Regions from separate parts of the Kitasatospora nipponensis genome, predicted to be linked through region 4. Evidence: riboswitches for the same ligand, from Rfam matches in the RefSeq annotation. Region 4 holds a riboswitch; each other region holds the start of a gene.
The links. A riboswitch is a leader RNA that binds a small molecule or an ion and turns the genes downstream of it on or off. The one in region 4 is predicted to bind cyclic di-AMP.

Region 1 (7,632 bases), on a different contig from region 4:
GGGTTGGGGTCGAGGACGGCGCGCGAGGCGACGCAGCCCTCGTAGACCAGGTCGTCGGAGGGGACCTGCGGGGTGCGGGTGTCCACCGGGCCGTCCCACCAGTAGGCGTCCTCCCAGGTGTCGTGGCTGACGCAGGCCCGGAAGGCGATGCCGTGGCTGGCGTGCGGGACGAAGGCGTGGTTGCCGGCGTCGCGGACCACCACGCCCTCCACCACGGTGCCGCGCGAGCTGTCGCCCAACTGGTGGAAGTGCAGCGCGTACCGGCCCAGCACCGGCGCGGTGACGGGGGTGTCCCCCTGCGCGGAGCGCCAGGTCTCGCCGGTCGCCGTGCGCGGCCCGAGCCAGCGCAGCGCGGCGTGCCGCAGGTCGCAGGGACGCGAGCTGGTGAGGTGGACGTGGGCGCGGCCCTGGGCGGTGCCCTCGATCCGTACGCTGCGGGTCAGGTTGAGCACCTCGGCGCCGAGCGCGGCGCCGCCGACGGTGACCAGCGGGTGCGGGTGCTCCAGCGGCGCGTCCAGCGTGACGGTGGCCCCCTGGACGGCGCGCACGGTGCGCAGGTCGTAGTGCTCGCTGAAGCCGTCCCGGTCGGGCGGCTCGGTGGGGGCCAGGGCGAGCTCGTCGCCGGGCAGCCAGCCGGCCGGGGCGGCGGCCAGCGTGACGGTGCCGTCGCCGGCTTCCAGCGGGCCGGCCGCGCGGGCCCAGGCGGTCTTCGCCGCGCCGTCCAGGCGCAGGTAGCCGGCGCCGGTGACCCACAGGCCGGTGTCGCTCGCCAGCACGGTCATGGCGCCGCCCTGGAAGCGCCGCTCGTCGACCGCGGGGAAGCGCAGGCAGTGGGTGTGCTCGCCGCCCGGGGCGAGCAGCAGGGCGCCGCGGACCTCGACGTTGCCGGTCGACTGCAGGGTCAGGTCGCGGTCGGCGGCGAAGCTGAGCGAGCCGCCGGGCTCGATCAGCAGGCCGGCGACGGTGGCGTCGGTGTCCAGCTCGACGTGGTCGGTGATCCGCACGGTCCGGTCCGGACCCGGGGGCGCGCCGCCCCAGCCGGCCGGGTCGGACCAGCGGCGCGGTGGCGCGCCGGCCGGCTGCGGTGACGGACCGCCGGGTGGGCCGGCGTGGCCCCCGGTCCGGCCTGACGCGCCACCAGATGTGGTGATATGACGCAAATCGGGCATTTTACCCAGCAGGGCGGCCCCGCCCAGGGCCCCCGCCACCGTCCCGGCGGCGAGCCAGCCCAGGATCCGCCGTCGCGCCGGATCCGCAACTCGGCGCGGCGGCGGACCCGGGTCCTTGGTCCCGTCGGCGGGCCACTCGGGCCCCTGCGACCGCGTGCGCTCGTCCATGATCGGGCCGCCTCCCCCCGGACGGGACGTCAGGTCCGCGTCCTCCTGAAGGATAGGCAATTGCCCTGTCGATGCGGGCCGTTGCCGAAATCCGACCGAAGGTAACCGGGGGCGGGCGCCGACACCCTTTCAGATGATCTCCCCGGTCGATCTTGAAGGTTCCGCAAAGGCGGTGTGATGAGCATCACAGCTGTTTGCGGATTCAACTTAACTCTGTCTAACGTGCTCCCCGTTCGTGGTCACACGGACCAAGCGCAGCCGGACGCCGAGTCCTGCCACCGGGCGTGCTTGCACTGCGGAACGCACCACGGCAGGAGCGGGGGAACCAGGTAAGCCGCCCCGGGCAGCCGGTCTTCGGACCGGCCGATCCGGAGCTAGGGGTGAAGCCGCGCTCAGCGCGGCCGGGCAACTCCAGCCCGAATCCGACAGCTCACCTCGTAGGCGTAGGAGAGGAACGCGTCTTCATGCTGCCCACCACTGGCACCCGTACGTCCCGCACCACCCGCCGTGTGATCGCCGCGACCGGCCTGGTCGGCCTCGGCCTCAGCCTCCCCTGCATCACCGCCACCACCGCCTCGGCTGCCACGGTCTCCACCTGGGACAAGGTCGCGCAGTGCGAGAGCTCCGGTGACTGGAGCATCAACACCGGCAACGGCTTCTACGGCGGCCTGCAGTTCACCGCCTCCACCTGGGCCGCGTACGGCGGCACCCAGTACGCCCCGCAGGCCAACCAGGCCACCAAGGACCAGCAGATCGCCGTCGCCGAGAAGGTGCTGGCCGACCAGGGCCCCGGCGCCTGGCCCGTCTGCTCCATCCAGGCCGGCCTGACCAAGGGCGGCCCCGCCCCGGCGATCAACCCCGGCGGTTCCTCGGCCTCCACCTCGACCGCTCCCAGCGCCCCCGCGCCGAGCGCCCCGGCCCCCAGCGCCCCCAGCGCCCCCGCGCAGAGCACCCCCGCGCAGGGCTCGGACGCCGGCAAGAGCTGGAGCCACGGCAACTGGAACCACGGCGCGCAGGGCGACCAGAGCTACACCGTGGTCGCCGGCGACTGGCTCTCCAACATCGCCAAGGCCCACCACGTGCAGGGTGGCTGGCAGAAGCTGTACGAGCTCAACAAGTCGGTCCTGACCCAGGGTCCGGACACCATCTACCCGGGTGAGCGCCTCTCGCTCGGCACCTGGTCGCAGGCGCAGGCCCCGGCCGCCGACCAGAGCGCCCCCAGCAGCGCCCCCGCCGCCCCCGTCAAGGCCGCCACCACCGCGGCCACCACCGCGGCGCCCGCGCCCGCCCAGGCCGCCTCCGGCAGCATGGCCAAGGCGATCGCCTTCGCCGAGTCCAAGGTCGGCCAGGCGTACGTCTACGGCGGCACCGGCAACGGTGGCTGGGACTGCTCGGGCCTGACCCAGGCCGCGATGGCCCAGGCCGGCATCTCCATCCCGCGGGTGGCCGCCGACCAGGCCGCCGCCAGCACCCACGTGTCGCTGTCCAACCTGCAGCCGGGCGACCTGCTCTTCTGGTCGAACAACGGCAGCAACTCGGGCGTCTACCACGTCGCCCTGTACATCGGCGACGGCCGCATGGTCGAGGCCGCCAACCCGAGCGCGGGCGTCAAGTACGAGACCCTCGCCAACTACGCGCCGGACTTCGCCGGCCGGGTCTGATCCCCGACCGCTCCCGCACGGCGGGCCCCCCCCCCCCCCCCGGGGGGGCCCCCCCCCCCACGGGGGAGGCGCCCCGCGGGCATGGTGACGACGACGGACGACGGGCATGCTGGGACCCTCGCACCCGATGAGGAGAGCCGCATGCCCCAGGTCACCGTCACGCTCGACGCCAACCTCGCGATCGACGTGATGCTGCTCAGTGGAACGAAGAGTCCACAGGACGCCGTCAACCTGATCGTCCGTGACTACCTGGCGCGGGGTCAGCGGACCGAGGCGCGCACCGGTGAGGCGGACAGCGCGCAGCGGTTGGCCCACGAGCGCCGGCCGGACACGGACGGCTGAAACCGCCAAGCCCCCGGCCAGTCGGCCGGGGGCTTGGCGGCGTTGCGGTCCTGCGGAGCTACCGGGGAGCCCTAACCACCGCGGTGCGTACGGGCGCCGGTGGAGCCGCGCATCACCAGCTCGGGCTGGAACATGAACTCGCCGCGCTGGGCGGACTGTCCGGCGACCTCCTCCAGCAGCGCGTCGACGGCCGCGGTGGCCATCGCCTCGACCGGCTGGCGCACGGTGGTCAACGGCGGCTCGGTGAAGGCGATCAGCGGCGAGTCGTCGAAGCCGACCACCGAGACGTCGCCCGGCACGGTGAGCCCGCGCTGGCGCACCGCGCGGATCGCGCCCAGCGCCATCAGGTCGCTGCCGCAGACGATCGCGGTGCAGCCGCGGTCCAGCAGGACGCCGGCCGCCGCGTGGCCGCCCTCGACGCTGAACAGCGAGTGGTGCACCAACTGCTCGACCTCCTCGGCGCTCTTGCCCAGCACCGAGCGCATCGCGGCCGTGAAGCCCTCGATCTTGCGCAGCACCGGCACGTACCGGCGCTGGCCGACCGCCAGGCCGATCCGCTCGTGGCCCAGTTCGGCCAGGTGCTGGACCGCCATCCACATCGCGGCCCGGTCGTCGGGCGAGATGAACGGCGCGGCGATCTTCTCGCTGTACCCGTTGATCAGCACGAACGGCACCTGGCGGCCGGTCAGTTTGGCGTAGCGGTCGTGGTCGGCGGTGGAGTCGGCGTGCAGGCCGGAGACGAAGACGATGCCCGCCACCCCCCGCTCGACCAGCATCTCCACCAGTTCGTCCTCGGTGGACCCGCCCGGCGTCTGGGTGCAGAGCACCGGCGTGTAGCCGTGCCGGCTGAGCACCTGCTCGATCACCTGGGCCAGCGCGGGGAAGATCGGGTTGCTCAGCTCGGGCGTGATCAGCCCGATCAGCCCGGCGCTGCGCTGGCGCAGCCGGGTGGGCCGTTCGTAGCCGAGCACGTCGAGCGCCGCCAGCACGGTCTGCCGTGTGGTGGCGGAGACGCCCGCCTTGCCGTTGAGGACGCGGCTGACGGTGGCCTCACTGACCCCCGCCTGAGCCGCGATATCCGAGAGTCGCGCCGTAGTCACGATCCCAGAGCCTATTGCAACCATCTCAGGCCGCCCACCAGCTGGTGCTGTCCGGTGCCAGCACGGTCTCGCCGTCGACCACGGTCAGGTCGGTGGAGGCCAGCAGCAGCGTGCCCGGGGCGGTGAAGCGCACCGGCTGCGCGGTGGTGTTCACCAGGCAGGTGAAGTCCTCGCGGCGGAAGGCCAGCACGCCCTCGGGGGCCGGGAGCCAGTCCACCTCGCGGCCGGCGCCCAGCGCGGCGTGCGTGCGGCGCACGGCCAGCGCGCTGCGGTAGAGCTCCAGGGTGGAGGTCGGGTCGCCGGTCTGCGCCTCGACGCTGAGCTCGGCCCACTCGGCCGGCTGCGGCAGCCAGCTCGGCCCGCCCTCGGCGGGACCGAAGCCGTAGGGCGCGCTGGTGCCGGACCACGGCAGCGGGACCCGGCAGCCGTCGCGGAAGCCGTCCTGGCCGTTGGCGCGGAAGAAGGAGGGGTCCTGGCGGACCTCGTCGGGCAGGTCCGTGACGTCGGGCAGGCCGAGTTCCTCGCCCTGGTAGAGGTAGGCCGAGCCGGGCAGCGCGAGCATCAGCAGGGTGGCCGCGCGGGCCCGGCGCAGGCCGAGCTCGCGGTCGCCGCGCTCGCGGATCTGGGTGCCGCCGGGCGGGTTGGCGAAGCGGGTGGCGTGCCGGGTGACGTCGTGGTTGGAGAGCACCCAGGTGGCCGGGGCGTCGACCGGGCGCATCGCGGCGAGCGACGAGTCGATCACCGCGCGCAGCTCGGCGGCGTCCCAGGAGGTGCCCAGGTACTGGAAGTTGAAGGCCTGGTGCAGCTCGTCGGGGCGCACGTAGTTGGCGGTCCGCTCGACGGTGGGGGTCCACGCCTCGGCCACCGCGATGCGCTGGCCCGGGTACTCCTGGAGGATCCTGCGCCAGCTGCGGTAGATCTCGTGCACGCCGTCCTGGTCGAAGAACGGCATCACGTCGTTGCCGAGCAGCTTGAGCTGGTCGTGGGTGCCGAGGTCGGGCAGGCCGGGGGCCTTCACCAGGCCGTGCGCCACGTCCACCCGGAAGCCGTCCACGCCCATGTCCAGCCAGAAGCGCAGGATCGAGCGGAACTCGTCGGCGACCGCCGGGTGGTCCCAGTCGAAGTCGGGCTGCTCGGGGGCGAACAGGTGCAGGTACCAGTCGCCCGGGGTGCCGTCCGGGTCGGTGGTGCGCGTCCAGGCCGGGCCGCCGAAGATGGACTCCCAGTCGTTGGGCGGCAGTTCGCCGTCCACGCCCTGGCCGGCCCGGAAGTGGTAGCGGTCGCGCAACGCGGATCCGGGGCCCTCGCGCAGCGCGCGCTGGAACCACTCGTGCTGGTCGGAGGAGTGGTTGGGGACCAGGTCCACGATGATCCGCAGGCCCAGCTCGTGGGCGTCGCGGATCAGGCCGTCGGCGTCCAGCAGGGTGCCGAACATCGGGTCCACCGCGCGGTAGTCGGCCACGTCGTAGCCGGCGTCGGCCTGCGGGGAGGCGTAGAACGGGGAGAGCCAGACCGCGTCGACACCCAGGTCGCGCAGGTACGGCAGGCGGCTGCGCACGCCGGGCAGGTCACCCATGCCGTCGCCGTTGGCGTCGGCGAAACTGCGCGGGTAGACCTGGTAGATGACCGCGTCCCGCCACCAGCCTCTGCCGGCGTCGGCGGCGGCCGAGGCGGCGTCGGTGGCGGTGCGGGAGGGCCGGGAGGTGTCGGCCAGGTTCTGGGTCATGTCAGGCGGATCCCTTGGGAACTAGGTGTCGTCCCGGCGGCCCGGTCGGGGCTGCCGGTGCGCGGCAACAGGCAGATTACTGTCATGAGTTGACTGTTGGTCAGGACTTGGCCGCACCCGCGGTCAGGCCGGTCACCAGGTGCCGCTGGACCAGGTAGAAGAAGACCGAGGCCGGCAGCGCGATCAGCACGGAGGTGGCGGCCATCAGGTTCCACTGGCTCTCGTACTGGCTGACGAAGCTGGTCAGACCGACCGCGAGGGTGTACTTGTCGGAGCTGAGCATGAAGGTGGAGGCGAACGGCACCTCGGCCCACGCGGTCAGGAAGGTGTAGAAGGCGGCGACCGCCAGGCCCGGGCGGGCCAGCGGCAGGATCAGCCGCCAGAAGGTGCCGAAGGGCGAGAGCCCGTCCACCCGGCCGGCCTCGTCGATCTCCACCGGGATGGTGTCGAAGTAGCCCTTGAGCAGCCAGGCGCAGTAGGGCACCACGGTGGTGGCGTAGACCAGGATCAGGCCGCCGTAGCTGTCCAGCAGGCCCAGGTCCGCCATGATGTAGTACATCGGCACGATGAGCACCGAGATGGGGAACATCTGGGTCACCAGCAGCGACCACATCAGCGGCCGCAGGCCCGGGAAGCGCATCCGGGAGACCGCGTAGCCGGTGCTCGCCGCGATCAGCACGCCGACCAGGCAGGTGCCGCCGGAGACCAGCAGCGAGTTGCCGAACCAGGTCAGGAAGTCGGTCTGGCCCAGCACCTTGCCGAAGTTGGCGAAGGTGGCCTTACCCAGGATGGCCCCGGGGTGCAGGTAGTCGTTCTTGTCCGGGCCGAGCGCGATGTAGAAGATCCAGAGCACCGGGAAGACCGCCACCAGGCTGGCCAGGATCAGCACGCCGTGCGACAGGGCGGCCGCGGTGCGGCTGCTCTCGCCGCGCCGGCGGGCGCGCGGCGTCCGGGCCGGGGCGGCCGGGGCCCGGCGCGGCGCGCGGGGTTCGGTGCCGGGGAGGTCGGTGGTCGTGCTCATCGGATGGCCCTTTCCGTTCCTACGGGTGCTGCGTGGTCAGTTGCGTGCCGGCGACGGGTGGGCCGTCACAGGACGGCCTGGTCGTTGCGCCTGAGCCAGCGCTGGTAGAAGCCGGTGAAGACGATCAGGATGGACAGCAGGATGATCCCGTAGGCCGCCGACTGCGCGTAGTCGCGCGGCTGTTGGCCGAAGCCCAGGCGGTAGGCCCAGGTCACCAGGATCTGCACGTCCGGCGCGTTCACCCCGAAGAGCAGGTAGATGATGGTGAACTGGTTGAAGGTCCAGATCACGCCGAGCAGCACCACGGTGCTGGAGACCGCGCGCAGGCCGGGCAGCGTCACGTGGCGGAAGCGCTGCCAGGGCGAGGCACCGTCCATCTCGGCCGCCTCGTAGAGCTCGGCGGGGATCGACTGCAGGCCGCCGAGCAGCGAGACCATCATGAACG
Region 2 (7,632 bases), on a different contig from region 4:
ACCCTTGCCTATACGAATATTTGATCCCCAATCGGACATCTCAGCGACCGGGGAACGCCGAAGGCCCGGCTCCCGCAGGGGAACCGGGCCTTCTCGCGCGGACGTCAGGGGCGCACGATGGCCGAGATGGCCATCACCGTCGCGGACTCGTAGCGGACCACCGCGCCCGTGTGCGGGGCGTGGATGATCTGGCCACCACCGACGTACAGGCCGACGTGGCTCTGGTCGCTGAAGTAGATGATCAGGTCGCCGGGCTGGGCGTTGGCGATGTTGGTGCCGATCGAGTTGCCGGCCGAGGCCTGCGCCTGCGAGGTGCGCGGCAGCGAGACGCCGGCCTGCGCGTAAGCCCACTGGGTGAGCCCGGAGCAGTCGAAGGCGGAGGGACCGGTCGCACCGTAGGAGTACGGCGAGCCCAGCTTGCTGACCGCGGCGGCGATCGCGGCGCCCCCCGCCGAGTTGCCGGCGGCCGGGGCGGCCGGCGCCTGCGCGGCCGGGGTGCTCGGCGCGCCGAGGTTGGTACGGGTGTTGCTGCGCGAGGCGGTGGCCTGCGAGTCCGTGGCGGACTTCGCGTCGGCGGCCGCCTTGGCGTCGGCGGCGGCCTTCTCGGCTGCGGCCTTGGCGTCCGCGGCGGCCTTCGCCTCGGCGGCGGCTATCGCCTGACGCTGCTGCTCGGTCAGCGAGTTGAGGAGGGCCTGGGCCTTGGCCAGCTTGGCCTGGACGTCGTCCTTGGCCGCCTTGAGCTGCTGCGTGGTGGTGTCCAGCTCGGCGAGCTTGCCCTGCGCCTCGGTCTTGTCCTGGTCGAGCTTGCGCTGCTGCACCTGGAGCTGCTTGAGCGTCTGGGCCTGGGTGCTGTTCAGCTGGTTCAGCGAGCCGGCCTGGTTCAGGAATCCGTCCGGGCTGGAGTTGAGCATCAGCTGCACGGTCGGCGAGATGCCGTTGTTGGCGTACTGGTCGGCGGCCACCTGCGCCAGGCCGCTCTGCAGGTTCGTCACCTGGTCCTGCTGGCGGGCCACCTGGTCCTGCAGCTCACCGACCTGCTTCTGCAGGGCCTGCTGCTTGTCCTGCGCGCCGAGGTAGCTCTGACTCGCCGACTCGGCCTGCGCGTTGAGGTCGTCGACCTGCGACTTGACCTGGTCGATGGTGGGCGTCGGATCGGCGTGCGCAGCCCCCTGTCCGGAGAGAGCCACTGCGGTGGCGGCCGCGGCGGTCAGGATCGACGCGCGGGTACGGCCGACGGGCTTGGGACGACGATGGGACGCCACGAATCCTTCTTCCTTCGACCGCCTACCGGGTGAGCTGACGGGTTCGGGCCGGAAGAGACGCCCTACGACGCCTCACCGGCCCCCTGGCCGACTCTGGCGCCGATTCACCCCGAGGGAACGTGGTTCCCCGGCTCCGGTCCGCAGCACCCCCTGGGGGCTTCCCCATCGGACAGTCAACTGTCCGCGCTGCTTTCCAGACTCGGCGGTAACCCCCGCTGCCACCCGGGTCGGGTGATCACCGTCGCGGTGGTCCGGGTCATGACCCTAGTAACTGATCCGTGATCCGTTCAAATCCTTGTCGGAAAAAACGTCGAACTTTGACTCTGCGTGGTAGAGATGTCACGCCCTGCCGATCTTCCGGGGCGCGTGCCGTGACCCAGGTCACCTCGTGGGGGTCCCTGGCCGCCCGTCAGGAAATGTCCGAATCGGCCGGGTTGTACCGAAAGTTGGCGCAATGAGCCGCCGGCACACCCGGTGCCGCGACGATCCGTCAGACCCGGCGGATGGTGTTGATCGACCCGATCGAGGTGGCCTGGGCGATCCGGACCACGTCGCCGGTGTGCGGGGCGTGCACCACCTGGCCGTTGCCGATGTACATGCCCACGTGGTGCATGTCGCCGCCGTAGATCACCAGGTCGCCCGGCTGGGCGTCGGCCAGGCTCACGCCGGTGCCGATGTGGCCCTGCTCCTGCGAGGTGCGCGGCAGCGAGACGCCGGCCTGCGCGTAGGCCCACTGCATCAGACCCGAGCAGTCGAAGGTGCCCGGGCCGGTGGCGCCCCAGACGTACGCGTGGCCCAGCTTGCTCAGCGCGGCGGTGACCGCGGCGCCCGCGTAGCCGGAGACCGGCGGCAGGGTGGTCAGGTCGACCCGGGTGTCGCTGCGCGAGGCGCGGTCGGCCGCCTGCAGCGCGGCGCGGTCGGCGGCGCTCAGCGAGTTGAGCAGCTTCTGCGCGGCCGCCAGCTTGGACTGCACGTCCGCCTTGGCGTCGTTCAGCTCCTTGGTGGAGCGGTCGAGCTCGGCGAGCGTGTCGGCGGCTTCCTTCTTCTCCTGGTCGAGCTTGCGCTGCTCGCCCTGCAGGGCCTTGAGCGCGTCCGTCTCCGTGGAGGTGGCCTGCGCCATGCTGGACGCCTGGTCCAGGTAGCCCTTGGGGTTGGAGTTGAGCATCAGCACCACGGCGGGGTCGATCCCGCCGTTGCGGTACTGGTCGCCGGCCACCGCCGCCAGCCCGGACTGCAGCTGGGTCACCTGGTCCTGACCGCGCGCCACCTCGTCCTGCAGCTGGGCGGCCTGCGCCCGCAGCTGGTCCCCGCGCTCCTTGAGACCGTTGTACTTCTCGGAGGCGGCTTCCTGCTGGTTGTTCAGGTCGTCGATCTGGGCCTTGACGTCTTCCTTGCTGGGCTTGGGATCGGCCCACGCGCCGGTCTGCGCGGACAGCGCGACCGCGGTGGCCGCAGCCGCGGTGAGCACGGTGACTCGAGTGCGGCTCGGCTGCTTGGGACGGCGGTGGGACGCCAAGGGACTGCTCCTTCTTCTGCCGGTCTCACCCGATCGGATGAGTGACCGGAAAAATAGGTTTGACGCCAGACCCTAGTGAAGATCACATCTTTGCGCCACTCCCCTGCCGCCATGAACTACCTTCGGCGGAGCGGCTTTCACCGACCCTTCACGCCGCGCGCGCCGGTCAGGTGCGAGCCAGCCGCTTCAGCAGCAGGACCGAGGCCACCGGGCGGGCGCCCGCCTTGCGCACGCCGTCGGCCACCTCCCGGTCCGCCGAGACCACCACCACCGGGCGCCCCTGCGGCTCGGCGCGGACCAACTGGCGGATCAGTTCGTCCGCGGTCTGTCCGGTCCGGCTGAACCGCACCCGCACCCCGCGCGGCGGCGCCATGATCACCGGCACGTCCAGGTCCTGCCCGTCGAAGACACAGGTCACCTCGGCCTGGGTGCGCTGGGCCAGCATCGCCAGACCGCCCAGCAGCCGCAGCCGCTGCTGCTCCAGCGGCAGGGTCGGGTAGCCGGTCTTGGTCACGTTGTAGCCGTCCACCACCAGGTGCACCTGAGGGATCGCCAGCAGCTGGTCGAGCAGCGCCGGGTCGTCCTCGGCCAACCCGCGCCGGGCCACGTCGTGCGGCGAGGCCGAACCGGGGACCACCGCGTCCACCAGGTCGGCCGGGTGCAGCTGGGTGACCGGCAGCGCCAGCTCGCGCTGCAGGCCCTGGGCCGACTGCAGCACGGTGTCCAGGAGCAGCCGCAGCCGCATGTCCTCCACGCTGCGCCCCTCGCGGACCGAGCGGCGGCTGGTCTCCAGCGCCGCCTCCAGCTCGGTCACCCGGTGCTTGAGCCGGCGGTTCTCACTCTCGGTGACGCCGCGCTCGGTGGCCGCGGCCGCCGCGGCCGCGTCCAGCTCGGCCGCCAGCTTGCGGCTCTCGGCCTGCGCCCGGCGGGTGTCGCTCTCCAGGCTGCGCAGCTTCTTGCGCAGCGTCTCCAGCTCCTTGCGGGACCCCTCGCCCTCGGCCCGCTGCCGCTCCAGGTCGTGGCGGGCGGCCGCCCACACCCCGGCCAGCTCCTCCTGGAGCTTCTCCACCAGCCGGGCCGCCTCGGCCGCGGCGTCCTCGGCGCCGGCCCGTTGGGCCTGCTCACCGGCCTCGGTGACCAGCTGCGCCCAGCCGCGCGGGCGCAGCAGGTAGGCGGCGGCGGCCACGTCCAACGGCTCGGCGGCCCCCGGGACCTGGCCGGCCTCCAGGGCCTTGACCAGGTCGGGCTGGCCCAGCCGCAGCCGGTCCGCTATCCGCAGCCGGAAGACCGGCTCGGCCTCCAGCGCGGCCGCCAGCGCGGTGCCGGCGTACTTGGCGCGCCGGGCCGGGGTGAACTTGGCGTACGGGCGCAGCGTGGTGGGCAGCTCGGTGACCGGCAGGCCACCGAGCGCGTCGGCGGCCAGGCCCACCACCCGGCGGCGCACGCCCTCCGGCAGCGGCCGGTCCAGCTGCTCGCCGGCGCCGGGCTCCTCGTCGAGCCGCCCGTCACCGTCGGCCGGCCCCTGGTCACCGGCCGGCCCGTCGTCCTCGGGCCGCCCGTCCCCGGGCTGCTCCGCGGCGTCCGGTCCAGGCGCGCCCAGCCCGTCGGGGCCGGGCTCGTCGACGGCGACAGCGGGCGGCTGCCCCTGCGGCTCAGCGGCCTCCCTCGCTGCGTCCATCGCGTCCTCGGCTCCGATCCTGGTCTGCGGGGCATCCCGGCCGGCGTCCGGCCACCCCTGACTCACCGCTCTGTGCAATTGTCTCGTGCGCGGCGTCCCGGGGACACCACGCCACTCGCCGGCACGCGTCGCCTCACCGCGCCGGCGCGACGCTCACCGCGCGGTCTCGGCGCCGTCGCCGCTCTCGGTGACCGCGGCGGCGTCCGCGTCCGGCCGGGCCACCAGCTCGACCTGGTCGACCGCGTTGCACCAGCGGCAGCGCACCGACTCCAGGGTCTCGGCCAGCACCTCGGTCTCCTCCACCGTCGGCTCGCCCGCCAGGTCCAGGTGCACGTACTCGACCACCCGCGAGGAGCGGGTCACGTCGAAGCGCGTCAGGTTGCCGCACAGGGTGCAGCGCCAGCGGGTCTCGGCGGTGGGCGCGGGGACGGTCATGAGGCGGGGTCCTCTTCTCTGGTCCGGGGTCCGGGCCGCTGCTGTGGCCAGGCCCCAAGCCTAGGCCCTGGGGCTGTGACACCCTCCACCGGATACCGGTTCCCACCTGCGCCGGGGCCGCTCGAACGCGCGCGCGGTAACCCGGTCGCAGCACAGCGCGGTGTCGCGGCCGGCCCGGCGCGGAATGGATCGGCGCATGACGATCCAGCAGCAGTCGCCGGCCGGCCCGGACACCGCCCCGCGGCCCGGCGGCGCCCCGGCCCCCCTGGTCAGCTACCTGCTGATCGTCGTCAACTGCCTGGTCTTCCTGGCCGGCCCGGACGGCGTCAACCCCTCCTACGGGGCGAGCACCGCGCAGCGGGCCTGCGCGGCGCAGCGCTACCAGCAGCGGTGGGGCGCGGTCCCCGCCGAGCTGCTGAGCGACCGTCCGCTGACCGCGGCGCAGCTGGCCCGGACGGCCCCCGCGGTGGCCGACTGCCCGGCCCGCGCCACGCCCGGCAAGATCCCGGTCCTGTCGGTGCTCAGCTCGCTCTTCGTGCACGGCGGCTGGCTGCACCTGCTCGGCAACATGCTCTTCCTCTATGTCTTCGGTCCCGGGCTGGAGGAGCGCCTGGGCCGGTTCCGCTTCCTCGGCTGCTACCTGGCGCTGGGCGCACTGGCCGCCTACGGCTACGCGCTCACGACCGCCGGCGGCGCCCAGGCGCTGCGGCCGCTGGTCGGCGCCTCCGGCGCGATCTCCGCGGTGCTCGGCGGCTACCTGCGGCTCTACCCCAGGGCCCGGGTCACCGCGCTGGTCCCGATGCTGCTCTTCCTGCCGCTGCGGCTGCCGGCCTGGCTGGTGCTCGGCCTCTGGTTCGCCGTCCAGTGGTGGTCGGCCGGCCAGGCCGCTCCGGGGGTGGCCTACCTGGCCCACGTAATCGGCTTCGCGGCGGGGTACCTGACGGTCTGGGCCGCCGCGGCCCGCGGCCGCCTGCCCGCCCGCCCCGACTCGGCGGCTGCCGGTGGCGCCGCCGGGCGCTGAGCCGGCCGGCACCCGCTGCCCCGCCTCCCCTCCACCAGTACGGTGGTCCCGACGTCCCCCGGCCCCAGGAGCCCCGCCATGATCACCGCCATCGTGCTCATCAAGACCAGCGTCGACCGGATCCCCGAGATCGCCGAGGCGATCGCCGCCATCGACGGGGTGAGCGAGGTCTACTCGGTGACCGGCGGCTACGACCTGGTGGCGATGGTGCGGGTGCGCCGGCACGACGACCTGGCCGACGTGATCCCCGGCCGCCTCAACAAGGTGCCGGGCGTCGAGCACACCGAGACCCAGATCGCCTTCCGCACCTACTCGCAGCACGACCTCGAAGCCGCCTTCGCGCTGGGCCTGGACGGCTGAGGGGCGGGCGGCCCACCACGGGCCGGCCGCCCCCGCCCGCCGCGTCAGCGCCGGGTGTCCGCCACGCAGCGCCCGCCCTCGTTGCGGTAGCTCCAACGCGCCCCGTCGGTGACCAGCTCGCGCACCGCGGTCAGGAAGCGGTCCAGGTGCTCGTCGGGGGTGCCGGCGCCGAAGCTGACCCGGATCGCGTTCAGGCTGCGCTCGCCGGGCAGCGAAGGCTCCGGCGCCCCGCACTCGGAGGGCGCCGCCTCCTCGCCCCCGAGCAGCGTGCGCACCAGCGGGTGCGCGCAGAAGAGCCCGTCGCGCACGCCGATGCCGTACTCGGCGGAGAGCGCGGCCGAGAAGTGCGAGCTGTTCCAGCCCTGGACGACGAAGGAGAGCACCCCGACCCGGGCCGCCTCGGTGCCGAACAGGCTCAGCACCCGGACCTCGGGGATCTGCGCCAGGCCCGCCTGCAGCAGGTCGATCAGCTGCTGCTCGCGGGCCTGCAGGGCGTCGAAACCGGCCTCGGTCAGCGCCCGGCAGGCGGAGGCGACGGCGTAGGCGCCGATCACGTTGGGCGAGCCGGCCTCGTGCCGGGCCGGTCCGCGCTGCCACTCGACGGCCACCGAGCCGTCCACCTCGCGGGCCACCGTGCGGCTCGCGCCGCCGCCGGCCAGGTACGGCTCGGCCGCGTCCAGCCAGTCGGCCCGGCCGGCCAGCACGCCCGCGCCGAAGGGGGCGTAGAGCTTGTGGCCGGAGAAGGCGATCCAGTCGACGCCGAGCTCGCGCACCGAGACCCGGTGGTGCGGGGCGAGCTGGGCGGCGTCCAGCACCACCCGGGCGCCGTGCCGGTGGGCGACCTCGGTCAGCTCGGCCACCGGCCACAGCTCGCCGGTCACGTTGGAGGCGCCGGTCACGCAGAACAGCCGCGGCCCCTCGGGGTTCGCCGCCAGCGCCTCGTCCAGCGCGGCGACCGCCTCGGCGTGCGAGCGCGGGGCCCGCAGGTAGCTGACGGTCAGGCCCTCGCGGCGCCAGGGCAGCAGCGAGGCGTGGTGCTCGGTCTCGAAGGCGAAGACCCGGGTGCCGGCCGGCAGCACGCCCGCCAGCAGGTTGAGCGAGTCGGTGGTGGCCCGGGTGAAGACCACCTGGTCGCCCTCGCGCAGGTCCAGGAACTCCTCGACGGTGCGCCGGCTCTGCTCGAAGAGGTCGGTGGATAGCTGCGAGAGGTAGCCGGCGCCGCGGTGCACGCTGCCGTAGTAGGGGGCGTAGGCGGCCACGTCGTCCCAGACCCGCTGGAGGGCCGGGGCGCTGGCGGCGTAGTCGAGCGCGGCGTAAACCACCTTCTCGCCGCTCACCAGCGGGACCTCGACGTCGGAAC
Region 3 (7,632 bases), on a different contig from region 4:
CGGCCACTTCGACGCCGCCGGCGCGCTCACCGGAACGCTCGGCACCACCGCGCTGGTCTACGGCTTCATCCGGGTGGCCGGGCACAGCTGGGGCGACGGCCAGGCGCTGGCCGGCTTCGGCGCGGCGCTGCTCCTGCTGGCCGGCTTCCTGCTGATCGAGCGCCGCGCGGCCCAACCCGTGGTCCCGCTGCGGCTGCTGGCCGACCGCAACCGGGCCGGCGCCTACCTCAACCTGCTGCTGATACCCGCCGGGATGCTGCCGGCCTTCTTCTTCCTCACCCTCTTCGTGCAGAACGCGCTCGGCTACTCCCCGCTGCGCGCCGGCTTCGCCTTCCTGCCGCTGACCCTGTCGATGTTCACCGCGGTGCGTCTGGCCCCGCGGGCGCTGGCCCGCTTCGGACCGCGCCCGGTGCTGGTGGCCGGCGCCGTGCTGCTCACCGTGGCCGGCCTGTGGCTCACCCAACTGCGGGCCGACGGCGGCTTCCTGACCTCGCTGCTCGGGCCGATGCTGGTGCTGGGACTGGGCGCCGGGTTCAGCTTCATGCCGATGAGCGCGCTGGTGCTGACCGGTGTCGGCGCCGCCGAGTCGGGCGCCGCGGCCGGGCTGCTGCAGACCCTGCAGTGGACCGGCGGCACGGTGGGCCTGGCCGTGCTGGTCACCGTCTACGGCACCGCCGGCCGGCACGGCTCCGGCGACCCGGTGCACCACCTGGTCCGCGGCCTGGACGCCGCCTTCACCGGTGCCACCGCCATCACCGTGCTGGCCCTGCTGGTCACCGTCCTGGTCCTGCGCACCCCGCCCCGCGACCCGGCGGCCCCGCAGCCGTCGGCCGGCGCTCGGCGGCCGGTCGACAGCGCGGCCGGTCGTTAGCGCGAGCGGCGCGAACGCGTACGGTCCACCGGGGACAGTTCGCCGCGGTGGACCGTACGAAACGGCAGTACGGGCTCAGCCGAGCCGTGCGTAGCCTGGCAGCGTCAGGAAGTCGACGAAGTCCTCCGCGAGCGAGACCTGCTCGAAGAGTTCGCGCGCCTCGGCCCACCGGCCGGCCGCGTACGCCTCGTCCCCCGACTCCGCACGGATCGTGGTCAGTTCCTCGGCGACCAGGCGGCGGGCCAGCTCGGCGGTGGCCTTCTCGCCGGTGTCCGCGAGCACCACGCCGTTGTGGATCCACTGCCAGATCTGCGAGCGGGAGATCTCGGCGGTGGCCGCGTCCTCCATCATGTTGAAGATGCCCACCGCGCCGAGTCCGCGCAGCCAGGCCTCGCTGTAGCGCAGGCCCACCGCGACCGCGTTCCGCAGGCCGGCCTCGGTGCAGGAGCCGCCGGCGCCGGCGATGTCCAGCAGCTGGGCGGCCGTCACCACCTCGGCGGAGCCCGGGTTCTCCTTCTGGTTGGGGCGATCGCCCAGCACCGCGTCGAAGCTGGCGCGGGCCACCGGGACGAGGTCGGGGTGCGCCACCCAGGAGCCGTCGAAGCCGCCGGCGGCCTCCCGGTCCTTGTCCGCCCGCACCTTCTCCAGCGCGGCGGCGTTGACCTCGGGGTCCTTGCGGGAGGGGATGAAGGCCGCCATGCCGCCGATGGCGTGCGCGCCGCGCCGGTGACAGGTCTGCACCAGCAGGCGGGCGTAGGCGGCCATGAACGGCGAGGTCATGCCCACACTGTTGCGGTCCGGCAGGATGTAGCGCTCACCGGCGTCGCGGAAGTTCTTGACGATCGAGAAGAGGTAGTCCCAGCGGCCGGCGTTGAGCCCGGCGGCGTGCTCGCGCAGCTCGTGGAGGATCTCCTCCATCTCGAAGGCGGCGGTGATCGTCTCGATCAGCACGGTGGCCCGGATGGTGCCGTGCTCGATGCCCAACTGGCGCTGGGCGTGGGTGAAGACGTCGTTCCACAGCCGGGCCTCGAGGTGGCTCTCGGTCTTGGGGAGGTAGAAGTACGGCCCGGAGTTGGGGTCCTCGGGACCCTTGGCGAGCAGCCGCACCGCGTTGTGGAAGAAGTAGAGGCCGAAGTCGAAGAACGCGCCGGCCACCGGCACGCCGTCCACCAGCAGGTGGCTCTCGTCCAGGTGCCAGCCGCGCGGGCGGACCACCACGGTGGCGAGCTCCGCGGCGGGGCGCAGGTGGTACTCCTTGCCCTGCTCGGAGGTGAAGTCGATCCGGCCCTCGAAGGCGTCGATCAGGTTGACCTGGCCACTGACCACCGAGTGCCAGGTGGGCGAGGTGGCGTCCTCGAAGTCGGCCAGCCAGACCTTGGCGCCGGAGTTGAGCGCGTTGACGACCATCTTGCGGTCGGTGGGACCGGTGATCTCCACCCGGCGGTCCTGCAGGGCCCGCGGCGCGGGGGCCACCGTCCAGTCGCCGGCCCGCACCGCGGCGGTCTCGGGCAGGAAGTCGAGGGTGCCGGCCTGGGCGATCTCGGCGCGGCGCACCCGGCGGCGGGCGAGGAGTTCCTGCCGGCGGCCTTCGAAGGCGCGGTGGAGGCCGACGACGAAGGCGACCGCCTCGGGGGTGAGCACCTCCTCCGCACGGGGGACGCGCGGTCCGGCGACAGTGACGACCGGAGCGGCGGGGGCGGCGCCGGCGGGTCCCTGATCTGTAGCCATGGGCAGGACACTCCTTGGACGGTTGAGCCTGTTGAGGGGAGCTCCGGTGGGAACTTCCCCGATCTGAACCCACCTACCGGCGAGTTCGATTCTGTAAGGTGGAGACTAGTTTCCGCGATACAGAATTTCAACGGTTTGTTGAGTAGATCGCTGGGACTCTACTCCTCCCCCGACAGCAAAGGGAACGCCGGTGGCCAGCACTCCTGCCGCAGCACCGACAGGCTCCGACCGCAGCAGTGGCGGCGTGCAGTCGGTCGAGCGCGCCTTCCAGCTCCTGGAGGCACTCGCCGACTCCGGCGGGATCGCCACCCTCAGCGAGCTGTCCACCACCTCGGGCCTTCCGATGCCCACCATCCACCGGCTGGTTCGTACCCTCGCACAGCAGGGATATGTCCGCCAGGACACCGCGCGCCGCTACACCCTGGGTCCGCGCCTGATCCGGCTGGGCGAGACCGCCGGGCGACTGCTCGGCAGCTGGGCCCGCCCCTACCTGGCGGAGCTGATGGAGGCCACCGGCGAGACCGCCAACCTGGCCGTCCTGGAGGGCGGCGAGGTGGTCTACGTCGGACAGGTGCAGTCGCGCCGCTCGATGCGGATGTTCACCGAGGTCGGCCGCCGGGTGCAGCCGCACTGCACGGGCGTCGGCAAGGCGCTGCTCGCGCAGTTGCCCGAGGACGAGGCCCGCGCCGTACTCGGCCCCCACCAGCTGCCGGCGCACACCGAGTTCACCCTGACCGACCCGGACGAGCTGCTCGCCCAACTGGCCGCCGCCCGCGCGGCGGGCTACGTCGTCGACGACCAGGAGCAGGAGATCGGCGTGCGCTGCATCGCGGTTGCCGTCCCCGGCGCACCCACCCCCACCGCCCTGTCGGTGAGCGGCCCCGAGGCCCGGATCCGCGCGCTGGAGGAGCAGACCGGTGACTCCGCCCTGGTCCCGGTGATGCGCGAGATCGCCGAGCGCCTCGGCGCGGTGCTGGCGCCCTGACGGGACGGAGGTCGGTCACCGCGGGTGAGTTCGGCGAGGCTTAGAGTGATCGCATGCGACTGCCGATCGTTCCGCTGCTGACCGCCGCCCTGCTCGCCGCGGTGCCCGCCCCCGCCGCCTGGGGCGCCACCGGCGCCGACCTCCAGGTGGTGCCGCTCGATCCCGACCCGGCGCCGGGGATCGGCCGCACCACCGTGCTCGCCTTCGTGGCCAACGGCGGGCCGGGGCCGGCGGGGGCCTTCGTGGTGACCGTGCTGCTGCCGCCGGGAGCCAGGGCGGTGGGACCGTACTTCCCGGCCGGCTGCGCGGTGCTGGCGGCCGGCAGCGAGGTGCGCTGCTCCTTCGGCGCCGGTCTGCCGGCGCTGCGCAGCGCGACCGCGCTGGTGCCGGTGCAACTGGCCGCCTCGGCGCGCGGGAGGCTGCGCGGCGAGGTGCTGGTGACCGGCGCCGGCGACCCGAACCCGGCGAACAACACGGGCTCGTTCACGATCGAGGTCACCGGAACGCGGTGAGCGCGGGCGCCGCGGCGCCCGCGCTCATCTGGTCCGAAGGAGGCTCGTCCCGGAAAGGGTCAGCGGTAGACCCGCACGTAGTCCGCGGCGAAGCTGATCGGCGCGGTGCCGCTGGGCGCCGGGTGGTAGGCGCCGGCGCCGATGGACAGGTTGAGGATCAGGTAGGCCGACCAGTTGGCGCCGACCCCGGTGTTGTCCGAGAAGACCTTGGCCCCGTTGACGTAGTAGTCGACCGAGTTCGCGCCGTAGTACGTGCCGATGGTGACCCACTGGCCGGGCTTGATCGCGTTGGCGTCGGTGTAGTACTTCTGCGCGGCGTTGACGTGGTTGGTCAGCTCCAGCAGGTTCGGGTTGTCCGGGTGGTACTCGAAGGAGTCGATCTCGTTGCCACCGTTCTGCCAGGTCCACAGCGCCGGCCAGGCACCGGCCGCGCCGGGCAGCTGCACCCGGGTCTCGGCGTAGTCGCCGGTCTTGACCTTGAAGCCCTGGCTGGTGCCCTCGGTGGTCAGCAGGCCGGTGGTCCAGGCCTGCTTGCCGTTCTCCAGGGTGTGACTGCTGGGCTGGGCGGTGAAGGTGGCCGTGCCACCGGCGACGGCGACGTCGGAGGGGGTGAGCCAGTCCAGCTTGTTGTCGTCCGGGTTGTGCGTGCCGTACTTGAACGAGCTGGTGGTGGAGCTGTTCCAGCGCGAGCCGTCGAGCGGGCCGTTGAACTCGTCGGACCAGGTCAGGTTCTTGCCGGCGACGGGCGAACCGCCGGGCGCGGGGGCCGGGGTCGGCGTCGGGGTGGGGGTGGGAGTCGGCGTGGGGGTGGGCTTCGGGGCCGGGGTCGTGCTGCCGCCCGTGCCGACCGTCAGGGTCTGCGCGGGGAGGTTGTGCCAGGCGCCGGCCAGGTCCTGGTAGAAGCCGAAGGTGCTGTAGCTGCCGGCCGCCAGCGTGCGGGCGCCGGTGGTCAGCGAGAGCCCGCCGGGGCAGATCCGCGCGTTGCTCAGCGAGCCGGGGAAGTCGAGGTTGGCGCCGGCCGCGTCGCGCACGCCCACGCCCACCGTCTTCGCGGTGAAGCAGGAGCTGGCGTGCAGGGTCAGCGAGGCGGTGGTCGCGGCGCCGGCGGTGGCGGTGGTGGGCGTCAGCCGGTCCTGGGTGACCCTGGGCGCGGTCGTGGTCGAGGCGAAGGCGTGGGCCTGGCCGACGACGGGGGCGGCGAGCAGACCGAGCGCTCCGGCGACCAGACCGAGACGGGCAGGCTTGGCGGAAGGGATCATGGGGAGTCCTCTTGCGACGCCTGCGAGGTGAGCTGTCGGGTTCGGGCCGCAAGGTGGCCCGGCCGTCGGTGAGGACGGCTTCACCCCTAGCCAGGACTCCGCGTGTGCTGCGCGCCGGGCCCGAGGGGCGGTCGGCGCGCGCGGGGTCGTGGCACTACCGTGGGTCCCCCGCTCCTGCCCGGTGCGATGCTGTGGTTCCGGCCGACGGGCGGGCAGGACTCGGCGTCCCGGCGACAGGGCCCGCCGGTGGACGACGAACGATCTGCAGGGTAGGCAGACCCCAAGATCATTGACAACGCCCTGTCACAGAACTCACATGCGCCCCACGGGTCCACCCCCACCTCCCCTGCCACCGCGCCACCGCGCTGCTACCGCGCGTCGACCGCCGCCGCCGCCCGCCACAGCGCCGCGGCCTCCACCCGGCTGTGCACCCGCAGCTTGGCGTAGGCGTGCTCCAGGTGCTTGTCCACCGTGCGGGCCGAGACCTCCAGGCGTCGGCCGATCTGCTGGTCGGTCAGCCCGCGGGCGAGCAGGTCCAGCACCGCGGCCTCCCGGGCGGTCACCGAGTGCGGCAGCCGCTGCGGCGGGGCCAGCCGGTCCAGCGCGTGCGTCAGCCGGGCCCGCAGCAGCACCGCGGCCTCCAGGTCGGCGTCGGTGAAGTCGCTGCCGCCGCGGCTGATCGCCACGCAGACCGTGCGCCGCCCGGTGCGCGCCCAGCCGGCCGGGAAGGCCATCGCCAGCTGGTACTCGGCGTCCACCGCGCGCAGCGCCTCGCGGTAGGTGCCCAGCCGGTGGTACTCGGTGCGCGACTGCAGGTCGGAGCGGCGCAGCGGGATGCCGGTGCCGGTGTCGGTGTGGCGGAATAACGAGTCCTGGGCCGCGTGGCGGTAGAAGCCGGCCACCGCGTCGGGGGTGTAGAGGGTGGCTGGCGAGTGCAGCGGGAAGCGGCCGGCGGGGGTGCGGGTGGACCAGGTGAGGCTGTCCCCCGGCACGGCGCGCAGCAGTGTGGGGAACAGCGCCGGGAGGAGCGTCTCCTCGTCGACGGCGTCGAGCAGCAGGTCGATCACGGCGCAGATACGCCGCAACCCGGCCTCCCCGGACGGAGCCACTCTTGGAGCGTGCGCCGTCGGGGAGGCCGGGTCAAGCCGGGCCCCGACAAACCCGGCCCTGCGGCACCGCCCCGGCCCAAGGGAGGCGGTCTGCGGAAGGGACGTTCTACGGACGATCCACGGGCCGGCTACCGGCTGGCCGCGTACACCCGGTTGACCGGGCTCTCGGCGGCCAGCCGCCAGTGGTGCAGTCCGGCGTCGTCGGCGAGGTGGCGCATGGCGTCCTCACCGGCGTGGTTGCCCATCGCCTGCGGGCCCTGCTGGGCGAGCGCGGAGGGCAGGCAGACCGCGACCGAGGCGGAGACCACCGCGCGGCCGATCGGGTTGGCGTTCTCCCGCACGTCGGCCGAGACGTTGGGCTCGACGATCATGCAGGCGCCGTCCGGGGCCAGCGCCTCCTGCGCGTGCTGCAGCGCGCTGCCCGGGTCGCCCATGTCGTGCAGGCAGTCGAAGAAGGTGATCAGGTCGTAGCCCTCGCCGGCGCCGGGGAAGTCCTGGGCGGTGGCCACCTCGAAGGTCACCCGGTCGGCCATGCCCTGCTCGGCGGCGATGCCGCGGGCAGCCTCGATCGAGGGGCCGTGGAAGTCGAAGCCGTGGAACTTCGAGGCGGGGTACGCCTTGGCCATCAGCATCGTCGAGTAGCCGTAGCCGCAACCCACGTCGGCGACCTCGGCCCCGTCGCGCAGCTTGCGCTCGGTGCCGTTCATGGCCGGGATCCATTCGGGGACCAGCGCGCCGGTGTAGCCGGGGCGGAAGAACTTCGCGGTGCCGGCGAAGAGCGCGCTGCTGTGCTCCTCCCAGCCGACGCCCCGGCCGGTGCGAAACGCCTCCATCAGCGTGTCCTCGGTGCCGTAGAGCGCCTGCATCATGGTGAAGAAACCGGCCGCGTAGGTCGGCGCCTCGGGATCGGCCAGCACGGCGGCGTGCTCGTCCGGCAGCAGGTAGCTGTCGCCCTCGGCCTGGTACGTCACGTACTCGCCGGCCACCTGGGCCGCCAGCCACTCGCGGACGTAGCGTTCCTGCAGCCCGGTCCGCTCGGCCAGTTGCGCCGCGGTCATCGGCCCGGAGCCGGCCATCGCGGTGTACAGGCCCAGCCGGTCGCCGAGCGAGGTGCACAGCCCCGCCACCGCGGCTCCGGCATCGGTCACCACCCGGCCCAGGAACTCCA
Region 4 (7,632 bases):
AACGTCCGGTTCGGGCCGGTGGACCTGCGCGAGTCCCAGCAGCTGCGGCTCAACCGGCTCTACCCGCGCAGCCAGGTCAAGGCCAGCACCGGGCAGGTGCTGGTGCCGCGGCCGAGCACGGCCCGGATCGGCGGCAAGCCGGTGGTCGGACGGGAGCTGCTGGCCTGGTGCTCGACGTTCCTCGGCACGATGTTCGAGGAGCTGGCGGCCGCGAAGAAGTAGCCGCGGCGGATGGCCGGCGCGGGCGGCGGTGGCGGCGGGTGGCGCGGGGTGCGTCGTCCGCCGCCGGGCCGATGGCGCAGCGCGGCGTCCGAGCGGCCGGGATCGGTCATCCGGGTGACCCGAATGGTGCAACGTCTGGGCAACGGGCAGCTCTGCTCCCTATTCTCGTGTCCCGTCAGGAGTCAGAAACACCGTTGTCCCCGCAGCCCCGTTCCGTGCCCGGGAGGCCCCGCGTGATCCGCAGCAGCTCCGTCCCTCGTACCGCCCGCCGCACCGTCCGCCGCAGCGCGCCCGCGCTCGGCGCGCTGCTGGCGGTGGTGGTGCTCAGCGCCTGCGGGGGCCAGCCACGCCCCGGCGCCGCGGCGTTGGTCGGCGACCAGCGGATCACCGTCGCGGCGGTCCAGGCCCGGGTGGCGGAGTTCCGCAGCCAGGCCGCCGCGCTGCCGAGCGGCCAGTACCAGGAGCAGAGCGGGCTGGTGGGGGCGACCGTCTCCGGGATGGTGTTCAACGCCGTGGTCGAGCACGCGCTGGAGTCCAACGGCCTGTCCGTCTCGCAGACCGAGATCGCCCAGGTCCGCGCGGAGCAGGCGCAGGTCTGGGGCGGCGAGCCGGCGCTCGAGCAGATGCTGCTGCTCAAGCACGCCGTGCCGGTGGCGGAGATCGACGGCTTCTACCGCGAGCAGATCGGCCTGCAGAAGCTGGCCGCACTGACGGGCAAGCAGATCGGCACCACCGAGGGCAACAAGACGGTCCATCAGCTGCTGGCCGAGGCGTCGGCCGAGCTCAAGGTCAGCGTCAACCCCCGGTACGGCAGCTGGGACGCCGAGCAGGCCGTGCTGGACGCCCCGTCGGCCGACTGGCTGCCGCAGTCCGGCGCGGCGGCCTGAGGACCTCCCGCACGCCGGCCCGGCTCCGCCCGGGCCGGCCGGGCCCGGCGCCCTGAGCCGCCGGCTTCGAAGCCCCGCGCGCGGACGGTAGGTTCGGTGCCGTGGACATCTCGAAGCTGACCCTGCTGACCACCACCCACCGCGTCGCCCCCGGCCTGCTCAGCTGGTCGGCCTGGGAGGCCCTGCGCGCCGCCCCGCTGGTGCTGGCCGCCGACCCCGCGCACCCGCAACTGCCCGCGCTGGCCCGGGCGGGGGTCACCGTCGAGCTGGTCGAGCGCACCAGCGCGCCCCGGCTGGCCCGGTTGCTGGCCCAGCGGGCGCCGCTGCTCTGGCTCGGCAGCCCGGACGGCGACCCGGGCCTGACCGACGCGCTGGCCCGGATCGCGGTGGAGGAGGCCGGCACGGTCCCGGAGATCGAGCTGCTGCCGGGCTCCTACGACCTGCCCGGGGCCCGGCTGCTCGACCTGGTCGCGGTGATGGACCGGCTGCGTTCGCCGGGCGGTTGCCCGTGGGACGCCGAGCAGACCCACGCCTCGCTGGTGAAGTACCTGGTGGAGGAGGCCTACGAGCTGGTCGAGGCGATCGAGGAGGGGGACCGGCAGACGCTGCGCGAGGAGCTCGGTGACGTGCTGCTGCAGGTCTTCTTCCACTCCCGGATCGCCGAGGAGGACGAGCAGGACCCGTTCACCATCGACGAGGTGGCCGGCGACATCGTCGAGAAGCTGATGTACCGCCACCCGCACGTCTTCGGCGACCACGACGCGCAGACCGCCGAGCAGGTGGAGGCGAACTGGGAGACGCTCAAGGCGGCCGAGAAGCAGGACCGGGAGTCCGTGCTGGACGGCGTGCCGGCCGGCCTGCCGGCGCTGGCCTACGCGGCCAAGCTGGTCTCCCGGGTGCGCCGGGCCGGCTTCACGGCCGTGCCCGACGCGCCGTACGCGCTGCCGGCGGAACTGACCGACGAGACGCTGGGCGCGCTGCTGCTGGCCGTGGTGCAGCGGGCGCACGACGCCGGGGTGGACCCGGACGCGGCGCTGCGCGCGGCGGCCCGGGGCTACCGGGGCGCGGTGCGCACCGCCGAGGGGCTGGCGAGCGACTGATCGGCGAAGGGCCGGTCCCGGGCGGACGGCCGCCCGGCGGCCCGCCCGTCCGGTCAGCTGGCCAGGTCGATCCGGGCGGCCCGCGGGACCTGCCGCTGCGCCGGGACCACCTCGCCGATCGCCTCGCCGAGCGGGTCGAGCAGTTCGGCCAGCCGGTGCAGGTGGCCGGGCAGCTCGGCGAGCGCGACGATCCGCTCGCCATCCGGCCCGGCCACGCAGAACAGGTCGATCGGGCCGAGGTGCTTCTCCGCGGTGTCCACCAGCGCGGCGATGTCGCTGGGCTGGTGGATGTCGGAGCTGACCCCGATCACCGGGCAGCCGGGGCGGTCCAGCTCGGCCGCCAGGTCCTCGGCGAACCCGGGACGCGGGTCGGCCACCAGCAGCCCCGCCGCGCCCGCCGCGGCGAAGCGATGGGCCGGTCCGGCTCCGTCGCCGCCGCTGAGTACCGCGATGACCACCACTGACCCGGTTACTCGCATGGCCTGCTCCTCCCTGGGGGGCGACTCCGCACCGGCGCCCGCCTCTGGCGTATCGGAGGATCGTAGGCGTGCCCTGACCCTCCGCAACAGGGATTACCCGCCAGGTGACCAGGCTCACCCTCCCGGGGACCGGATACCGTCGGGACATGCCGGACCAGCCCGAAACGACGATGCCGCCCCTGTTCACCTGGGACTTCGCGGCCGACCCCTACCCCGCGTACGCCTGGCTGCGCGAGCACGCGCCGGTGCACCGGACCACGCTGCCGAGCGGGGTCGAGGCCTGGTTGGTGACCCGGTACGCCGACGCACGCCAGGCGCTCGCCGACGGCCGGCTCTCCAAGAACCCGCTGCACCACAGCGGGCAGGCGCACCGCACCGGCCGGGTCGGGATCCCCGGCGAGCGGCAGGCGGACCTGATGACGCACCTGCTGAACATCGACCCGCCGGACCACACCCGGCTGCGCCGCCTGGTCTCCAAGGCCTTCACGCCCCGCCGGGTGGCCGAGTTCGAACCGCGCGTGCAGCAGCTCACCGACCGCCTGATCGACTCCTTCGCGGCCCGCGGCTCGGCCGACCTGATCCACGAGTTCGCCTTCCCGCTGCCGATCTACGCGATCTGCGACCTGCTCGGCGTGCCGTCCGAGGACCAGGACGACTTCCGGGACTGGGCGGGCATGATGATCCGCCACGGCGGCGGCCCGCGCGGCGGGGTGGCGCGCGCGGTCAAGCGGATGCGCGGCTACCTGTTGGAGCTGATCCACCGCAAGCGGGCGGACCTGGGCGACGACCTGATCTCCGGCCTGATCCGGGCCAGCGACCACGGCGAGCACCTCACCGAGAACGAGGCCGCCGCGATGGCCTTCATCCTGCTCTTCGCCGGCTTCGAGACCACCGTGAACCTGATCGGCAACGGCATGTACGCGCTGCTGCGCAACCCCGGGCAGCGCACGCTGCTGCAGGAGTCGCTGGGCCGCGGCGAGCAGGGCCTGCTGGCCACCGGGGTCGAGGAACTGTTGCGGTACGACGGTCCGGTGGAGCTGGCCACCTGGCGGTTCGCCACCGCGCCGGTGCGGATCGGCGCGGCGGACATCCCGGTCGGCGACCCGGTGCTGGTGGTGCTCGCCGCGGCCGACCGCGACCCGGACCGGTTCGCCGAGGAGAACACCCTGGACCTGGCCCGCCAGGACAACCCGCACCTCGGTTTCGGTCACGGCATCCACTACTGCATCGGCGCCCCGCTGGCCCGTCTGGAGGGCCAGCGCGCGCTCGCCACCCTGCTGACCCGGCTGCCCGATCTGCAGCTGGCGGCCGAGCCCGAGGAGTTGCGCTGGCGGGGCGGACTGATCATGCGTGGCCTGCGGGAACTCCCGGTGAGCTTCACCCCGGAGTCACCCACCGTCAGCTGACGGGTCCTACGAATGGGGGGCTGACGGCGTGTCGCATCACCCCAGGTGGCGGCGATGTGAATGCTCATCAAACGGGACATACCTGGCCAGTTGGTAGACGATCGACCGGTGTTCGTAATTCTCGTGTGATGTACGCGATATGAGCTTGTGATTGATGTGGCTATCTGCCTACCCTCCCTGGAGTTCGCAGCTGCGAACCCCGTGCGCGGTACGCCGAGTCCTGCCCGCCGCGTGTCGGGACACCGACCGACCCTGGGCAGGGGCGGGGGACCCAGGATTTTCTGCCGTCTCCCACGGCTAGGGGTGAAGCCGCCCGCGGATCCGACTCCGCACCGGCGGCCGGGCCAGCCTCCCGGTCCGAACCCGACAGCTCACCTCGCAGGCGTGCGGAGAGGGACACTCATGCTGTTTGCAGGCACTGGCCGTCACCGTCGTCGCACCCAGACCGAGCGCGTCATCGCCGTGGCCGGCGTGGCCGGCGCGGGGCTCGCGATGCCGCTGCTCACCGCCACCGGCGCGCACGCCGCCCCGGTCTCCACCTGGGACCGGGTCGCGGACTGCGAGAGCACCGGCAACTGGAGCATCAACACCGGTAACGGCTTCTACGGCGGACTGCAGTTCACCTCCTCGACCTGGGCCGCGTACGGCGGCACCCAGTACGCGGGGCAGGCCAACCAGGCCACCAAGGGCCAGCAGATCTCGGTGGCCGAGCGGGTGCTGGCCGACCAGGGTCCCGGCGCCTGGCCGGTCTGCTCGGTGAAGGCCGGGCTGGGCCGCGGCGGAGCCACCGCCGTGGTCGACACCACCGCGCAGGCGCAGACCCCGACGCCGTCGCAGGCGCAGACCAAGCCGCAGACCAAGCCGCAGGCCGCTCCGCAGCAGCCGACGCAGGCTCAGTCGCAGGCCGCCCCGCAGGCGTCCGCCCCGGACTTCCCGGGGAAGGCCGGCTGGGACGCCGACGGCAAGGTCTTCTGGTACCAGACGGACGGTGGCTGGTACTGGACCAGCCACCAGAGCGTGTACGCCCAGTTCGCCGGCGCGCCCGCGCAGTCCCCGGCGCCCGCCGCCGCCCCCTCGGCGCCGTCGGCCCCGGCCGCGCCGCGGGCCGCCACCGGTGCGAGCGACGCCGGCCAGGGCTACACCGTGCAGCCCGGCGACACGCTCTCCACCATCGCCCAGGCCCGGCACCTGACCGGTGGTTGGCAGTCGCTCTACCGGTCCAACGAGTCGACGGTGGGCGGGGATCCGGACCTGATCATGCCCGGCCAGGTGCTCCACCTGGGCTGACGCCCGCTCGGTGGGCCCGGTCGCGGCCGGGCCCACCCGGGGAGCGGCCGACCCAGGTGACCCCGCCAGAGCAATCAGGTGAACTACTGGTAGGTAGCCGGGCCACACGGTGAGACAGCGCGTAGGTCCGCGTGGCCGGGCCGATGCTTGCGGTTAGGCTGCTGGTCGTAACGCCTCCGTTCCACGTCCCCAAGGACCGCTGTCCCCAGGACCGCTTCCGCATAGGAGATGCCTCGTGCCGTCCATTGATGTCGTCGTAGCCCGCGAGATCCTCGACTCCCGCGGCAACCCCACGGTCGAGGTCGAGGTCGGCCTCGACGACGGCAGCACCGGCCGTGCCGCTGTCCCGTCCGGCGCCTCCACCGGGGCCTTCGAGGCGCTCGAGCTGCGCGACGGCGACAAGAACCGCTACTTCGGCAAGGGTGTCGAGAAGGCCGTCCTCGCCGTCATCGAGCAGATCGGCCCGGAGCTGGTCGGCTACGACGCGACCGAGCAGCGCCTGATCGACCAGGCCATGCTGGACCTGGACGCCACCCCGGACAAGTCCTCGCTGGGCGCCAACGCGATCCTGGGCGTCTCGCTGGCCGTCGCGCACGCCGCCTCCGAGGCCAGCGACCTGCCGCTCTTCCGCTACCTGGGCGGCCCGAACGCCCACGTGCTGCCGGTCCCGATGATGAACATCCTCAACGGTGGTTCGCACGCCGACTCCAACGTCGACATCCAGGAATTCATGATCGCGCCGATCGGCGCGGAGTCGTTCTCCGAGGCGGTCCGCTGGGGCGTCGAGGTCTACCACACCCTCAAGGGCGTGCTGAAGGAGCGCGGGCTGTCCACCGGCCTGGGCGACGAGGGCGGCTTCGCGCCGAACCTGGACAGCAACCGCGAGGCGCTGGACCTCATCACCGAGGCCATCAAGAAGGCCGGCTACGTGCCCGGCAAGGACGTCGCGCTCGCCCTGGACGTGGCCGCCTCCGAGTTCTACAAGGACGGCGCCTACCAGTTCGAGGGCAAGGCGCTGACGGCCGCCGAGCTCATCGACTACTACGCCGACCTGGTCGCCAGCTACCCGCTGGTCTCCATCGAGGACCCGCTGGACGAGTCGGACTGGGACGGCTGGAAGGCCATGACCGACAAGCTCGGCGCCAAGGTCCAGCTGGTCGGTGACGACCTGTTCGTGACCAACCCGGCCCGCCTGGCCCGTGGTATCGAGACCGGCACCGCCAACGCGCTGCTGGTGAAGGTGAACCAGATCGGCTCGCTGACCGAGACGCTGGACGCCGTCGAGCTGGCCCAGCGCAACGGCTACCGCTGCATGATGTCGCACCGCTCCGGCGAGACCGAGGACGTCACCATCGCCGACCTGGCCGTCGCCACCAACTGCGGCCAGATCAAGACCGGTGCCCCGGCCCGCTCCGAGCGCGTCGCCAAGTACAACCAGCTGCTGCGCATCGAGGAGATCCTCGACGACGCCGCCGAGTACGCCGGCCGCGCCGCGTTCCCGCGCTTCCGCTCCGCGGAGTAGACAGCACAGTCGCTCGGCGGAGTAGGCAGCACGGTCGCTCCGCGCAGTGATCCGGCACAGCCGCGCGACGGAGTGGTCCAGCGCGGCCGCACGCCTGACCGGTGCCCCGGCGTCCACCCCGTAGGGTGGACGCCGGGGCACCGGCGCGAGAGCGCCCGATGACGGGCGCGGGCCGCCGGGCCGACAGGAGGGGAAGCGCAGAGATGGCAGGCTGGAAGATCCCGGGCCTCGCGGCCCGGCCGCGCTTCACCAGCCGGGCCACCGTGCTGGTCCTGGTGCTCTGCTCGCTGGTGGCGATCCTCGCCTATCCGACCCGGCAGTTCATCAACCAGCGCTCCGAGATCAACACCCAGCGGGTCAAGGCCGAGCAGGCCCGCCGGCAGGTCGAGCAGCTGCGCATCGAGCGGGCCCGCTGGCAGGACCCGGAGTACGTCAAGGCGCAGGCCCGCGAGCGGCTGCACTACGCGCTGCCCGGCGAGACCCCGTTCGTCTCGGTCGACCCCACCCCCTCGGCCGGCGCCGGCCACCCCCCGGCCGGGCCGTCCGGCCAGTCCGCCGCCAAGGCGGCCTCGTCCTGGTACTCCACCGTCTGGGACTCGGTGGACGCGGTCGCCGCCGCGGCCCCCACCCCCGCCCCTGCCCCCGCTCCCTGAGAAGACAGCACCCGATGAGCACTCAGAACCAGCCCGCCGCCGACCAGCCGACCCCCGAGCCCGTCGCCGACCGCGA

Region 1: it holds a riboswitch for cyclic di-AMP, as region 4 does, so the genes downstream of both, ABD323_RS27185 (transglycosylase family protein) here and ABD323_RS24520 (LysM peptidoglycan-binding domain-containing protein) in region 4, are expected to answer to the same signal.
Region 2: it holds a riboswitch for cyclic di-AMP, as region 4 does, so the genes downstream of both, ABD323_RS21790 (C40 family peptidase) here and ABD323_RS24520 (LysM peptidoglycan-binding domain-containing protein) in region 4, are expected to answer to the same signal.
Region 3: it holds a riboswitch for cyclic di-AMP, as region 4 does, so the genes downstream of both, ABD323_RS14430 (glycoside hydrolase family 16 protein) here and ABD323_RS24520 (LysM peptidoglycan-binding domain-containing protein) in region 4, are expected to answer to the same signal.

The regions. Positions count from the first base shown of each region.
Region 1 is NZ_BAAALF010000121.1:8,166-15,797, forward strand. Features, by position in the region: gene ABD323_RS27180 (hypothetical protein) at 1-1,004, opposite strand, end outside; cyclic di-AMP (ydaO/yuaA leader) riboswitch at 1,622-1,794, shown strand; gene ABD323_RS27185 (transglycosylase family protein) at 1,802-2,998, shown strand; gene ABD323_RS27190 (hypothetical protein) at 3,140-3,340, shown strand; gene ABD323_RS27195 (LacI family DNA-binding transcriptional regulator) at 3,412-4,464, opposite strand; gene ABD323_RS27200 (glycoside hydrolase family 13 protein) at 4,466-6,166, opposite strand; gene ABD323_RS27205 (sugar ABC transporter permease) at 6,267-7,187, opposite strand; gene ABD323_RS27210 (carbohydrate ABC transporter permease) at 7,253-7,632, opposite strand, start outside.
Region 2 is NZ_BAAALF010000080.1:26,601-34,232, reverse strand. Features, by position in the region: gene ABD323_RS21790 (C40 family peptidase) at 105-1,262, opposite strand; cyclic di-AMP (ydaO/yuaA leader) riboswitch at 1,266-1,418, opposite strand; gene ABD323_RS21785 (C40 family peptidase) at 1,753-2,778, opposite strand; gene ABD323_RS21780 (NYN domain-containing protein) at 2,945-4,456, opposite strand; gene ABD323_RS21775 (hypothetical protein) at 4,610-4,891, opposite strand; gene ABD323_RS21770 (rhomboid family intramembrane serine protease) at 5,088-5,912, shown strand; gene ABD323_RS21765 (Lrp/AsnC family transcriptional regulator) at 5,991-6,272, shown strand; gene ABD323_RS21760 (aminotransferase class V-fold PLP-dependent enzyme) at 6,317-7,632, opposite strand, start outside.
Region 3 is NZ_BAAALF010000041.1:1,081-8,712, reverse strand. Features, by position in the region: gene ABD323_RS14450 (MFS transporter) at 1-871, shown strand, start outside; gene aceB (malate synthase A) at 947-2,599, opposite strand; gene ABD323_RS14440 (IclR family transcriptional regulator) at 2,790-3,584, shown strand; gene ABD323_RS14435 (hypothetical protein) at 3,638-4,096, shown strand; gene ABD323_RS14430 (glycoside hydrolase family 16 protein) at 4,156-5,355, opposite strand; cyclic di-AMP (ydaO/yuaA leader) riboswitch at 5,375-5,473, opposite strand; gene ABD323_RS14425 (LuxR C-terminal-related transcriptional regulator) at 5,724-6,440, opposite strand; gene ABD323_RS14420 (class I SAM-dependent methyltransferase) at 6,593-7,632, opposite strand, start outside.
Region 4 is NZ_BAAALF010000099.1:15,783-23,414, reverse strand. Features, by position in the region: gene mfd (transcription-repair coupling factor) at 1-222, shown strand, start outside; gene ABD323_RS24540 (SurA N-terminal domain-containing protein) at 456-1,109, shown strand; gene ABD323_RS24535 (nucleoside triphosphate pyrophosphohydrolase) at 1,211-2,209, shown strand; gene ABD323_RS24530 (SDR family NAD(P)-dependent oxidoreductase) at 2,263-2,688, opposite strand; gene ABD323_RS24525 (cytochrome P450 family protein) at 2,835-4,094, shown strand; cyclic di-AMP (ydaO/yuaA leader) riboswitch at 4,329-4,493, shown strand; gene ABD323_RS24520 (LysM peptidoglycan-binding domain-containing protein) at 4,497-5,381, shown strand; gene eno (phosphopyruvate hydratase) at 5,617-6,903, shown strand; gene ABD323_RS24510 (FtsB family cell division protein) at 7,107-7,556, shown strand; gene ABD323_RS24505 (DUF501 domain-containing protein) at 7,571-7,632, shown strand, end outside.